One region of the Paenibacillus sp. FSL R5-0486 genome, then DNA from elsewhere that is predicted to be linked to it. Evidence: riboswitches for the same ligand, from Rfam matches in the RefSeq annotation. Region 1 holds a riboswitch; the other holds the start of a gene.
What was found. A riboswitch is a leader RNA that binds a small molecule or an ion and turns the genes downstream of it on or off. The one in region 1 is predicted to bind FMN.
Positions count from the first base shown of each region.

Region 2: it holds a riboswitch for FMN, as region 1 does, so the genes downstream of both, ribD (bifunctional diaminohydroxyphosphoribosylaminopyrimidine deaminase/5-amino-6-(5-phosphoribosylamino)uracil reductase RibD) here and MKY01_RS17930 (DMT family transporter) in region 1, are expected to answer to the same signal.

Region 1 covers NZ_CP150237.1:4,039,188-4,046,547, forward strand. The annotation lists gene MKY01_RS17910 (amino acid permease) at 1-507, opposite strand, end outside; gene MKY01_RS17915 (amidohydrolase family protein) at 1,028-2,407, opposite strand; gene MKY01_RS17920 (CGNR zinc finger domain-containing protein) at 2,519-3,070, opposite strand; gene MKY01_RS17925 (DinB family protein) at 3,214-3,714, shown strand; FMN riboswitch at 3,798-3,951, shown strand; gene MKY01_RS17930 (DMT family transporter) at 4,095-5,075, shown strand; gene MKY01_RS17935 (amidase) at 5,397-6,893, shown strand; gene MKY01_RS17940 (urea carboxylase-associated family protein) at 7,028-7,360, shown strand, end outside.
Region 2 covers NZ_CP150237.1:4,535,227-4,542,586, reverse strand. The annotation lists gene lysA (diaminopimelate decarboxylase) at 1-1,251, shown strand, start outside; gene MKY01_RS20180 (peptidylprolyl isomerase) at 1,500-1,931, shown strand; gene MKY01_RS20175 (hypothetical protein) at 2,043-3,350, shown strand; FMN riboswitch at 3,519-3,687, shown strand; gene ribD (bifunctional diaminohydroxyphosphoribosylaminopyrimidine deaminase/5-amino-6-(5-phosphoribosylamino)uracil reductase RibD) at 4,011-5,114, shown strand; gene ribE (riboflavin synthase) at 5,176-5,844, shown strand; gene MKY01_RS20160 (bifunctional 3,4-dihydroxy-2-butanone-4-phosphate synthase/GTP cyclohydrolase II) at 5,877-7,109, shown strand; gene ribE (6,7-dimethyl-8-ribityllumazine synthase) at 7,212-7,360, shown strand, end outside.

The DNA.
Region 1 (7,360 bases):
CGTAATGACCGCCGCCGTGATGTCAAAATAGGTTCCCTTTTCCGGGCTGAACGCACTCGTTAGCGCATGAGGTAACTCCAATCCAAATCCGGACAATAACGTCTGGAAATATCCAGACCATCCACTGGCTACCGCCGCACTTGCAAAACCATACTCCAATATCAAATCCCATCCCAGAATCCAGGCAATCACTTCGCCAAAAGCCGTATAGCTATACGTGTACGCACTACCCGATGCCGGTATGCTTGAGGCAAATTCCGAGTAACACAATGCAGCGAATGCACATATAATACCTGCCAGTAAAAATGACAGTACAAGTCCCGGGCCGGCATACGTTGCGGCAGCTACACCAGTCAACACAAAAATCCCTGTGCCGATAATGGCACCTACCCCAAGTGTGGTTAAGTCCAACGGACCGAGCGCCCTTTTCAATGCACTGCTGTTATCGCCCTCCGAGGCAATTGGTTTTTTGCGAAATAATGAAGATCGTTGTTTGTTCTCACGCATAGTCATGTTCCTCTCGTCATGAATCTTGAATGTGCTATGGATGTAGCAGCGATTGGATGGCTTCCCAACTGTTCTATGAAAAAGTCATTTGTTCTATCTTATCGATCACCTATAAAAACCTATCGAATTCTACACGTTATCGCGTTGCTTGGTTAAATTTATTTTTGAAGATCACTTATTTTGTTCTTTTTCCGCGAAATTTATCATGATCTGTTGCACGTGGTTGAATATGAAAATGGATTTAAAACAAAACTGCGTATAATTTATATTATGCGCAGTTTTTATGAGCCTATTTTTTAACGAAAAACATCTTATATCTCTTGTTATCTGAAGTTAAGAAAAAGAGAGCTCTTTTCGTCTTTTTTCGCTGTCCCTTCCTCCCTTATCCTGTCTAATTCCACGATATGAAGGCATGTAAAAGAGCCACATATCATTATGCGGCCCTTTATTTCTTACTATAGGTAGAAGTGTATATAAAAATACGAACTGACTTCATTTCAGGTTTTTATGAAAAAGTAAATTATGAGAACGCAATTCTCTCCGCGTCGGACATCCTGTATTGGGTTAACAAATAATCTTTGCTCTGCATCGCCGCATGACGAATCGCATCCAGATCAACATTCAACAGCTTACCCTCTCGCTTCACGAGTCTACCTGCCACAAAGACCGTATCCACGTTGGATGGATTGGCAAATTGCACAACAGCGCCGATTGGATCATGAACGGGGAACATATTCAGATCGGTGGTACGAATCATGATCAGATCCGCTTCCTTCCCTGGGGTCAACGTACCCACCTTCTGCTCCAATCCCAACGCTTGGGCACCAGCTGAAGTTGCAAATCTCAGCACTTGGCTGGACTGCAAGTTCAACTCACCAGGCATCTCACCCTGCTGTAAAAGTTGTTCATTGGCTCTGGATCGTTCAGCCTGAAGTGCAAACTTCATCTGCGAGAACATATCTCCGCCTGTAGACGTCACTACATCTACACCAAGTGTAGGTGTTCCCCCATGTTCAAGAAAATAGCCGGTGGCCGGATATCCATGACCCATCATCATTTCAACCTCAGGTGTGACCGACAAGGAAGCGCCGCTATCTGCCAGCATTTTGTATTCATCCATGCCCATGGTGTTACCATGAACGATATTCACCCGTGGACTTAACAGTCCCGCTTCGTACAAGTGACTGATCGAGCGATCCACAGATCCCCAACTGCCAAATCCGGCATGCATGGAACAGATCGCATCCAGTTCTTGTGCTAGCTCGATCTCTTTCACGGTTGTATCCCAATGACTGAACTCCGGACCACGAATGGCAAGCCCATAAGTAAGCAATTGATCCCGTGATGAAAAATAACGTTCTTTGACTCTTCTCACATCATTATTCGGATACGTGAGTTGACTATCCCGATTCCAGTAGTCCGTCTCACCAGGTACTCCGTGAGCAAATACCGCCCGAATGCCAGCATCCTGAAGTCCACGAATCAGTTCATCCGTATGGTCAGGGGAATATGGCATGCTCCAATCCATTACTGTCGTCACTCCTGCGTTAAGCGCTTCCAAGGAACCGAGCAGATTGGCAATATAACTATCTTGTGGGCGGAGCTTGCTTCCCATCGCACCATAATAGAGATTTTGCAAATAAACTGGTAACGACCAGTTGGTTCCCGCTGTTTTGACAAGTGATTCCCACATATGCCGATGTGTGTCCACCAGCCCAGGCATAATAATCATCGATGAAGCATCAATGATCTCCGCATCCGGAATATCCAGGTCGGGCTGAATAGCCATGATCAGTGAATCCTGAATCAGAACGTCCGCCCTCTTATACTGTCCAATTTTAGCATCCATCGACAACACACAGCCATTTTTCAACAGATAACTTGTCCGCACAAGAAACATCTCCCATCTATTTTGGTTTGAAAGACGATCACATCCTGCTTACGAATCCGTACTGCTTCTGACTATTTTTTCGCTAGTATATATACATTATATAGTTATTGTTAGTATTTATCAATTTTGGGATTTACGTTTTGCTCGAAATCTTCTGACCTTCATCAGATTTCCACACATCTTATCATCACAGTACTTCTGTGTTCTGCTTCGGGTATCATCATAGAACATCCAGCGACAATCCGAATTATCACAGATCCGGATCCTGCCGCCTTCTCCCTCTACCAAAGTCAAAGCAAAGTCAGCAGCTACCTCAGCCATAACCTGACTCCAATGTGCTTCTACAGCTACCAGTTGGAGTTTCAGTTCCTGATCAATTGTAGTCAATGTTCTTCTCACATGCCCTGCTTGCATAACGCCGTTCAACCATTGTTTTTCTATATCCGTTAATGATGCTCCAGAAGATAAGCGGGCTCCAAGAGCTATCAATTCATTCCTGAAATTTCTCATCGACAACTCCTCTTCTGGAGATGCAGGGACAGAAGCGTTAAGTTGCCATCGTTCCAGAAAATCTTGCTGCCAGTTCGCCTTCCCAAGTCTGTCCTCCGATCGATCTCCCCCACGCCAGTCGTGATAATCGCTGTTTACAAAATCGGTCCATAACCTGTCCATATATACCTCCGTTTATTGTAACCATCTAATTAAACCAAGAAGGTTACAACTTATCTTTGATGTGTTATATTAAGTGTAACCTCATTAATCAGTTTTAGCTAGTTACATCACAAATCACAATTATACGCAAGGAGGAAAAGGCAATGACGAACACAACAGCACTAGATGTGTTACTTATTCAAAAGGATGATACTTGGGATCAATGTAATTGGATTGTACCTTTGTCGAAATCCTTGGAGGGTCTTACAGCAGAACAAGCAGCCTGGATTCCACCCTCAGGGGGATTAAGCATCTGGCAGTTGGTTAACCATATGTATTATTACAACCATCGCTTATTATGTCGCATGCAAGGTAAGGAGCCTACACTTCCTGCTGTAGACTCCAATGAATACACATTTGGGAATCCGGGAGATGCAACGGATGCAGCTGGTTGGAATACACTGATGCAGGGTACAACTCGATTAGCCCAGCAGTTGCGAGATCAATTAGCTGCACTACAAGAGTCTGATCTTGAAGCTGCATATATGGACTCCGAAGAGAAATGGGCACACGAACTAGCTCGCTGGGTACTCCATGATGCGTATCACGCAGGTCAGATCGTGCTTCTTCGCAGACAGCAAGGAAGCTGGAAAATCGTTTTCTAAAAAAATGCTTGAACTGCTAGCGCTTACAGGAATAAGATGAACTTATTAATGTTACAGCTTGTTCAACACACTATATAATTGAATAGGATCTTCGGGGTAGGGTGCAACTCCCAACCGGCGGTGATGTTCTTCGGAACCAGCCCGCGACTCGCTAATTGTTCTTAACGAAGGACATTCAGCGACTGACTTGGTGTGAATCCAAGGCCGACGGTACAGTCCGGATGAGAGAAGATCAACACATTGACATGCCGTTCACGGGAAGGCCTCTTTCCTGACGCATGTCCTTGGATGAGCCCCCGTTTATTTGGTTATACCAAAACGGGGGCTTTTGTCGATTTTGCCAACTGAAGATTCCGTGTTCTGACGAAGGAGTCCTGAATATGGAAAAGACATCAGCAGCATCACCTGTTTACCGCAAGGAACGAAGTAATACCGGATTCTGGCTTGTAGTTCTCGGCGCCGCCTTATGGGGTGTCGACCCACTCTTCCGAATTATTTTGCTAAACACGATGACATCCACGCAGATTGTACTGGTGGAACATATCATCGTCAGTCTTATTGCCATTCCCGTGCTGTGGAAATTTCGGGCTGATCTGAAAAACCTGCGCGCTCGCCACTGGATTGCCGTGATTTTTATCTCATGGGGAGGATCAGCACTCGCAACGGTATTGTTCACCATGGCACTAACACATAACGATCCGAATACTGTGCTTTTATTGCAAAAAATGCAGCCACTCTTCGCTATCGTGCTGGCTAAACTGTTACTAAAAGAAACGTTGCCACGTCGCTTCGGTGGATTGTTCTTCATTGCATTAGCAGGAACGTACCTGCTTACATTTGGCTTCACATTGCCATTAGGTAACTGGGACAACTGGATTCATGCTGGAAGCTTGTTATCCCTTGGGGCCGCTGCCTTATGGGGAGGTTCAACCGTTATGGGACGATTGATGCTGGGTCAGGCGCGTTACGAAACCGTCACCTCCCTTCGCTTTGTCGTTGCTCTCCCGCTCCTGATCTTTATGACGTGGAACGAAGGTGCGGCATGGACGTTTCCGTCCGGAACGGGTGAACAGACTGCTGTCATCCTCAACATTCTCGGTCAGGCATTGTTACCTGGTTTGCTCAGTCTTCTGTTGTATTACAAAGGTCTGTCGTCAACCAAAGCCTCTGTTGCAACACTCGCAGAACTTAGCTTCCCGATGGCTGGTGTGTTGGTGAACTGGATTGCTTTCCGTACACTGATTACATGGGAGCAGCTGCTTGGTTTTATCCTGATCTGGGTGGCCCTCTTCGCCATTTCCAGACAGCAGGAAAGATCATCAACTGCGGCCGATGCTGCACCGAAGCTGCGTACAGAGTAAGTGGATATATCTGAGGTTCACATATAAACAAATAGTCAAATATAAAATAAAACCATTGCACATCAAATTAGATGAGCAGTGGTTTTTTATTTCCATGACTCGATATTACTCGTTCATTTTCTCAATTAGCAATATGAGCTATTACCCCTTTGCTTTATCTCTATTTCGCAAATGCAAATCCCCCTCTTTTCCCTCCAACCTCATAACGAGTATGCATATCATCGCACTACGTCTCTTCTATCTTTTGTCTTTTGTCTAATCCGGTGGTACGATGACATATGGAATAAACAGATGAAATATATTCAGAGAGGAACGATCATAATGTCTTCATTCTCATATACCTCCTACGACGCCGTAGGTTTGGCTGAACTGATCCGATCCCGGGAAGTATCCCCGGTTGAAATGCTTGAAGCGGCGTTTGCACGCCTTGAAGAAGTGAATCCGCAACTTAATGCGGTTATTCGTACATATGAATCGCGTGCACGGGAGGAAGCCGGTTTGGTTCGACCTGGAGAACAACCTTTTGCCGGTGTTCCCCTGCTCCTGAAAGATATCTCGCAATCCATGGAAGGTGAATTTCTGACTTCAGGCTCCCGTTTGTTCAGCGAGCATCGTGCATTACGCAATTCCAATTTTGTCACTCGACTCCGTGATGCAGGCTTTATCTTCATAGGACATACCAATACGCCTGAATTTGGTTTGAAAAATATTACCGAGCCCCGTCTTCATGGTCCAACTCGCAATCCATGGAATATCAATCACTCTCCAGGTGGTTCAAGTGGGGGTGCCGCTGCCGCTGTGGCTTCAGGTATTGTTCCTCTTGCCGGAGCCAGTGACGGAGGAGGTTCGATTCGTATCCCGGCTTCCTTTAGCGGATTGTTTGGATTAAAGCCAACCCGCGGGCGCACACCTGTAGGACCGGGAGTTGGTCGTCAATGGCAAGGCGCATCGATTGATTTTGCCCTCTCTCGCTCGGTTCGGGACAGTGCTGCATTGCTTGATACGTTACAAGTCATTCAGCCCGAAGCTGCGTTCCATGCTCCACTCTTTCCAGGCAGTTACTTGGCTGATATGAGCTATCCACATCATCGCAAACTGAAAATTGCATACACAACGGATTCGCCCGTGGGAACACCTGTCAGCGCAGAAGCCAAAGAGTCTGTATACAAGCTCGTTCGCTGGTTGGAAGATCAAGGTCATCATGTTGAAGAAAAACTGAGTCCAGTCAATGGAGTTCGGTTGATGGAGAACTATTACATGATGAACAGTGGTGAGATGGCCGCGATGATCTCTTCCATGGAACGATCCATGGGCCGGGCTCTGACCTCAGATGATATGGAGATTGAATCTTGGGTTCTGGCTGAAGCAGGCAAAAAGGTGTCCGCTGCGGAATTTGTACATAGCTTAGCTGAATGGGATGTAGCTGCAGCCCAGATGTCCACTTTGTTCGAGCGTTATGACTTCTACGTCACACCTGTTAATGCTTTTCCTGCGCCTAAGATTGGTGAATTAACACCTCATGACGAACAAATCCGTAATCTGATGCGAATTAGTGAATTGGACAAGACCCAGCAGCAGCAACTCATCTATGAAATGTTTGAGCCAAGTCTTACGTATACACCGTTCACCCAGCTTGCAAATCTGACAGGTCAGCCTGCGATAAGTGTACCTCTGCATATGACACCTGAAGGGTTGCCAATGGGCGTTCAAGTGATGGCAACCAAGGGACGCGAAGATTGGTTATTACATCTGGCTGGACAGCTTGAACAATCAGACCTCTGGATCGGGATGAGAGGTAATCCACTATTTCCAGCATAAAGACGTATTATGTGGTGTGTTAAATTTACCATTGGATGTTCCTGCCTGAGTACAGAGTGCATCGCCATAACAGTGCATGAAAGCATCATCTGCTCCGCATACTGAAAGCAAACAGTAGCGGAGGAATGTAACAGATGAATACAAATCAGCGCCATAAACAGTCTTATCGTATCCCAGCCAAAACGGGATATGCCTTGAAAGTAAACAAGGGTTCTTTACTACGCATAACGGATCTGGAGGGACAGCAAGTCATTGATTTTGTGGCATATGATGCTACGGATGCTAACCATCGCTTGGATCCCGGCGTGACAATGGACGTATTGCGTACTTATCGAATTAAACCAGGACAATTTGTATATTCCAATCAGTATCAACCTTTACTCAAGATTGTCCGTGACACCGTTGGGGTACATGATTTCTTCAACTCTGCTTGTCGTCCCGAGATGTATGAGGTGTTATACGACAAA
Region 2 (7,360 bases), 500 kb from region 1:
CAGTTTGGAACTCCCCTGTACGTTGTGGACGAGCAATTGGTTCGTGAGCGTTGCAGAGAGTACATGGAAGCATTCCGTGCTTCCGGACTGGGCTTCCAGGTTGCTTACGCAAGTAAAGCATTCTGTGTAATGGCGATGTGTGCCCTTGCAGCTGAAGAAGGACTTTCCTTGGATGTTGTATCTGACGGTGAACTGTTTACTGCACTGCAAGCAGGATTCCCGGCTGAGCGCATTCACTTCCACGGTAACAACAAAACGCTGGAAGAGATCGAAATGGCTCTTGATGCAGAGATTGGATGCTTTGTTGTTGATAACTTCAATGAATTGCATCTGTTGCAGGCTGTAGCAGCGGACAAAAATCGTAAAGTAAACATTTTGCTTCGTGTGACGCCTGGTGTTGAGGCACATACGCATGAATATATTTCTACAGGTCAGACGGATTCGAAATTTGGATTCGATATCGGTAATGGTACAGCATTTGAAGCGATTGACTTGGCTTCCAAGCAGTCTAATCTGGTATTGCTCGGTGTGCATTCCCACATCGGTTCCCAGATCTTCGAAGTTGAAGGCTTCCAGATGGCGGTTCAACGTGTTGCCGAATTTGCAGCAAGTGTATATGAGCGTCTTAATGTTGCTTTCAAAGTGGTTAACCTTGGTGGTGGATTCGGAATCCGTTATATCGATGGAGATACGCCACTTGAAGTTGCACAATACGTGAAGGCTATTACAGACGCCGTTAAAAATCATTTTGCTCAAATCGGCTATGCCGTACCTGAGATCTGGGTTGAGCCAGGCCGCAGCATCGTGGGTGAAGCGGGAACAACGCTATATACCGTTGGAACAAGCAAAGACATTCCAGGTGTGCGTAAATACGTTGCCGTTGATGGTGGTATGACCGATAACCCACGTCCTGCTTTGTATGAATCCAAGTATGAAGCTGTGCTTGCCAATCGTGCGAATGAGGCTGCTCAGGAAACAGTATCTGTTGCGGGTAAATGTTGCGAGAGTGGCGATATGTTGATCTGGGATCTGGACCTGCCAAAAGTGGAAAGTGGCGACCTACTCGCTGTAGCTTGCACAGGTGCGTATAACTACTCCATGGCGAGCAACTACAACCGGATTCGTCGTCCAGCCGTTGTCTTTGTCAAAGACGGTCAAGGGGATGTCGTGGTACGCCGTGAGACGTATCAAGATATCATCCAGAATGACCTGGTACCTGCGCGCATTGGAAAACAGCCAGTTACTCGCTAATTCGTCAAAAGATAATGCGTTTCTGCATTATTCAAGATATAGGGATTTTGCAGTTGAAGCAGATGAAAAAGGAACTTCCTTTTTTGTCTGCTTTTTGAGTATTTGAGCTAAATCATGAAAAAAGTTGCCGTTTTTTTTGCGATCCAGACATTTTCGGTGTACACTAAGAAAAGTGCTGTAATGCTTGGCCCAGGGTCATGCGTTCTGGCACCATTAACGATGGTCAATACGAAAGGAGTCATTTACATATGGCGAAACAAGCGAAAATTAAATTGGCAAACGGCGGAGAAGTTCTGATCGATCTGTTCGATCAAGAAGCTCCAAACACAGTAGCAAACTTTGAGAAACTGGCTAATTCCGGTTTCTACAATGGTCTTACATTCCACCGCGTTATCCCGGGCTTTGTAGCTCAAGGCGGATGCCCTAACGGTAGCGGTGCAGGTGGCCCAGGTTACACAATCAACTGTGAAATTAACCCAAACAAACATGAGCGCGGAACACTTGCTATGGCACATGCTGGCCGTAACACAGGTGGAAGCCAGTTCTATATCTGCTACCAACCGCAACCACATTTGGATGGACAACATACTGTATTTGGTAAAGTAACTAAAGGTATGGAGTTCGTGGACGCTTTAGAAGGTAAAGACAAAATGGAAACTGTTGAAGTTGTAGAAGCTTAATACCTTCACCTTAACTGGATCCAAACATGAAGTGCTTCTCTTATAGAAGCACTTTTTTTATTTTTACATACTTCAAATCGATAATTAGAAAGGATGAATAAAACCTTGGATATGGTTACTCAGCTAAGCTTGTTAAAACAAATTTATAGTGAGCGCACGTTGTGGGATGAAGAATTGCAGGCATCGCGCCATGTCGTTCCGGATAGTCTATCCGTAAAGGATCGAGAAGCGCTTGAGACAGCCGGGCATGAACCGAATCGCTTTGTACGTCCGCAACATGATGAAACGATTACTGAGCTGAAAAAAGTTGCGAATCAATGGACGATCAATGATGCAGCGCAGGCCTTTGTATCCTCTTTGTGGTCAGCACCCATGATCTGGCGCTCGTTGCTTACGGGCAAGCTTATTGCGAGCAGTATGCCAAGTCATGAACATACGCCATATCCATCTTCGAACACTTGTAAGATCTGCGGATTAAGTGTAGATCAAGCAACCGACACAACGCTGCAATGGTATTGGCGGATGACCAATGGAACCCCGTTGGACGGTGATCCTTTTGGATGCGTGTTGGCACTTCGAGAGCTGGCTACCGCACAGGAGCTTCCAATACCCAATGAGTACGACCGCTGGACATTCCGTGCGGTGTTAACGGTGCTGCGCGAATTACCTCCCAAAACACGTTACAGCAAGGCAGCAGTAGCGCTCAAGAAGGAACGTCTTTTGCCTACACAGAAGGAATATGCTTACCGTGATTTGCTTGAGACGTTAGCTCTGATTGGCATATTGGATACGCCGGAACATCCCGGAATGATCACGGAATTCACCTCTTATATGCAGCGTGACGCACGCCCCAATGTGCGGGTGGAAGTGCAGGCCCCTCTGGCGTGGTGGGACTCATCTGTCGGAATTAATGAGAACAACCTGAACAAGATATTTCATGATTTTGATCTGAATAATATATCTCTTGCGGATAAGCCTGATGAGAGTCCAGCTCTAAAGGACACGATCTTAGGGGCATTGGAGAAGAAGAGAAGTGTTCGTGGAAAAGTACCAAAGGCATCTCCTGATGCAGGTACCGGGGAGGTACAGTCTGGCGATGTGTATGCTGTTCGGGTCCGAGAAGGTGTATGGGTGACTGTATATTGTCATGAAGTCAGAGACAAGCGCGTCATCGTTGAATATCTGGATGGTGTCTTTCCAGAGATGCCGGGTAAAGCAGATTTGCATGGGACGTTTCGACCGAGAGCGAATGGACGCTGGAAATGCTCGGCTATTGCGATCGATTCCACAAGTTGGGTCAGAAGGGTGGCAAGAGAGTTCCCGCTTCCGACTTCGCCCCTGCAAGAACCTGATCGCACTCCATTCCATAATGCCAAAGAATTAAAGCATATGGCGAGCTGGTGTTTTCCTGATATGTAGAATGATACGATGGATGTGAAATGTGTCTCCAAACAAAAACCGTGCCTCCTTGAGAGGAAGCGGTTTTTTGTTGTTTCTTAGCTTATTAAAAGTTAGTATGTGACAAAAAGGAACAAAAAACAATTGATTTTTTGGCATTAAAGTGCTAACATCCAAGTAATAACGAAAGCAATCCTTCAGGGCAGGGTGCAATTCCCTACCGGCGGTGATGCAGGAAGTGTAAGGACCTATGTGTCCAGCACTTGATGCAAAGTCCGTGACCTGTCTGCCATTGGCAGATGGCTGATCTGGTGTAATTCCAGAACCGACAGTATAGTCTGGATGGGAGAAGGAGAGGTGCAGACCTAACAGGTTTGCATTCAGCAGGAGTATTGCTGCACAGTCACGATTTGTGATGTCTTGCACTGTGCAGGGAAGATCCGGTTACGCCGGACAGTTCCATACATATGCCGCACTATAAAAGCTCTTTACCTGTAATTGATGTTCATTAAGGTATGTGTCTATTTTCACTTGCCCGAAATGAAGTTTTGGGCAAAGTGTTGGCGTGCTGTATCCATTTCACTCCTGCTGGTGACATTTGTCTCTCATCATCCCCATCGAACTGATTGTTCGACGGGGATTTTTTAATAAACAAGACTTTAAACCGCGGGGTGAACGGATTTGGAAATGATCAATGATGAATTTTATATGGCACTGGCATTGGATATGGCGGAACGAGCACAGGGACAGACGGGGGTTAATCCGGTCGTTGGATGTGTAGTTGTGAAAGAGGGTCGTATTGTAGGCCTGGGGAGCCATCTGAAACGTGGAACCGGTCATGCAGAGGTGCATGCACTTAACATGGCAGGCAGTGATGCAGAAGGAAGTACGGTATACGTTACACTTGAGCCTTGTAGTCATTATGGCAAGACGCCACCTTGTAGTGAACGCCTGATTCATGAAAAGGTGAAACGTGTTGTGGTATGTTGTGAAGATCCAAATCCGCAAGTATCCGGCAGGGGTATAAGCATGCTTCGTCAACAAGGCATTGAAGTTGAAGTTGGCGTACTGCGTGAGCGTGGAAGACGCATGAATGAAAAATTCATTAAGTTTATTACAACGGGTCTACCTTTCGTGACACTGAAGACGGCTACTACTTTGGATGGCAAAATTGCAACGCGCAGCGGAGACAGCAAGTGGATCTCTAACGAGCCCGCTCGTGAGATTGTGCATGCCCTTCGTCATCGGCACCAGGGAATTATGGTTGGCGTCGACACGGTAATCGCCGATAATCCGGAACTTACAACCCGTTTGCAAGTCGAAGGCATTAGTCCAGTGCGCATTGTAGTGGATTCCAAGTTACGTCTTCCCGTAGGTGCCAAAATGGTTAAGGATGGTCTTGCTCCAACATGGGTGCTGACAACAGACGAAGCCAGTCCTGAAGCTGCTGAACGTTTGGAAGCCTACGGCGTCGAGATTATACGCTGTGGTCCTGGACCACGTGTGGATCTGTTAAACGGACTTAGCAAGTTGGGTGAGCGTGACATTGGTTCAATTTTGCTTGAAGGTGGAGGTACCTTGAATGGAGCTATGCTGGAGGCACGGTTGGTTGATCGACTGCTCATGTTTATCGCTCCGAAGATTGTAGGCGGTTATGATACACCTGGAAGCTTCCGCTTCGAGGGTGTGGAACGTATGAATCAGGCGATTCAATTGAATCAGTTGGAGATTGAACAAGTTGGAGATAATATCAGCATTGGCGGTATTCCGGTGTGGCCTGAATAAATAAATGGATTTGAAAGTAGAAAGTTAGGTTCTTTATAACTTGAAAAAGGGAGGCGGCAGCATGTTTACCGGTTTGGTGGAAGAAGTCGGTCAGATCCGGCGTATTGGTCGGAAAGGCGAAGCGATGGTCCTGAATATCGGAGCTTCCGCCATCATGGACGATCTGAAGATTGGTGATAGTGTAGCAGTGAACGGCGTGTGCTTAACTGCGACAACGCTCGAAGGTGGAGGTTTTACCGCCGATGTAATGCCTGAAACCTATCGCCATACCAATCTCAGTCAGCTGCAATCTGGCAGTAAAGTTAATCTGGAGCGGGCCATGCAATCAGGCGGTCGTTTTGGCGGACATATCGTTCAGGGTCATGTCGATGGTACTGGAGTGATTGGCAGTATAACACGTGATCAGAATGCAATTGTGTTTGAGATCAAGCCTGATGATCACCAGTTGTTCAAATATCTGATCCCCAAAGGATCGGTTACACTGGATGGCATTAGCTTGACCGTTGTCCATACATCGGATACCGCATTCACGGTTTCCATTATCCCGCATACCATTGGTGAAACTGTACTAAATGTGAAAAAGACAGGGGATACCATTAATATCGAATGCGATATTTTGGGCAAATATGTGGATCATCTGCTCCAGTATGGGAGAGGACATCGGGAGACGGGTACTGGCAAGCCGCGCAGTATCAGTGAAGATTTTCTCTCCAATCACGGATTTGCATAAATAGAGAACAGAAATTAACTGGAGGTGGACCAATGTCAGAACAATCCATTCTGGACACAATAGAAGAAGCCATATATGATCTCATGCGTGGTAAACCCGTCATTGTTGTGGATGATGAAGATCGGGAGAATGAAGGCGATTTTATCGCTTTGGCCGAAAAGGCGACGCCTGAAGTCATTAATTTCATGATTACTGAAGGTAGAGGTCTGGTCTGTGTTCCGATTACACAACAACGTGCGGACGAACTTAACCTGAAACCGATGGTTCAACAAAATACGGATTTCCATGGAACAGCCTTCACCGTCTCTGTGGATCACAAAGATACAACAACAGGTATCTCGGCACATGAACGCTCTATTACCGTGAAAGGTCTAATCGATCCTGAGGCAAAAGCCGGGGACTTCCGTAAGCCTGGTCACATGTTCCCGCTGATTGCAAAAGACGGCGGTGTACTTCGTCGTGCCGGACATACGGAAGCGGCTGTAGATCTCGCTATCATGTGTGGTTCCTACCCTGCTGGCGTTATTTGTGAAGTGATTAAGGAAGATGGCACGATGGCCAGACTTCCGGATCTGCAGGAGATTGCCCGCAAGCATGATCTGAAGCTGATCAGTATTCAGGACATGATTCGTTACCGTAACGAAAAAGAGCAGCTGGTTCAACGTGAAGTGGCTGTGCGTATGCCGACGGACTTTGGTGAGTTTCAAGCGGTGGCTTATACAAACGCTGTGGACAATAAGGAACATGTGGCTCTGGTCAAAGGAGAAATTGATGGTTCGAAACCTGTGCTAGTGCGTGTGCACTCCGAATGTTTGACAGGTGATGTATTCCATTCGCATCGTTGTGACTGTGGTCCGCAGTTTGATGCGGCACTCAAACAGATTCACGAGGAAGGCAATGGCGTACTGTTATATATGAGACAGGAAGGTCGGGGGATTGGGCTGATCAACAAGCTCAAAGCCTATAAGCTGCAAGAGGAAGGTATGGATACTGTTGACGCAAACCTGAGTTTGGGTTTTGCTGCTGACTTGCGTGATTACGGAATTGGCGCTCAAATTCTAAAAGACCTTGGAGTTCGTCAGATCAGACTGTTAACTAACAACCCTCGTAAAATTAAAGGCCTTGAAGGATATGGACTTGAAGTGGTAGAGCGTGTCGCGATCCAGATGGAGGAGAACGAGGACAATACGGTGTATCTTCATACCAAGCAAGCCAAGCTGGGGCATATGCTCAAGTTTGATGATATCGAGCAGAACGAACAGTAAATATATTTTAGATGAATAACGTTCACCATGTAATTTATGGAAGAGATTACTTAGGGATTTCCGTTACTTACATTACATTATACCGTTAGGGAGATGACTTGAATGCCACAATTTTTTGAAGGACATTTAGTATCAGAAGGATCCAGATATGGAGTTGTCGTTGGACGTTTTAACGAATTCATTACCAGTAAATTGCTTAGCGCAGCACTCGATGCATTCAAACGTCACGGCGTTCAGGATGATGAAGTGGA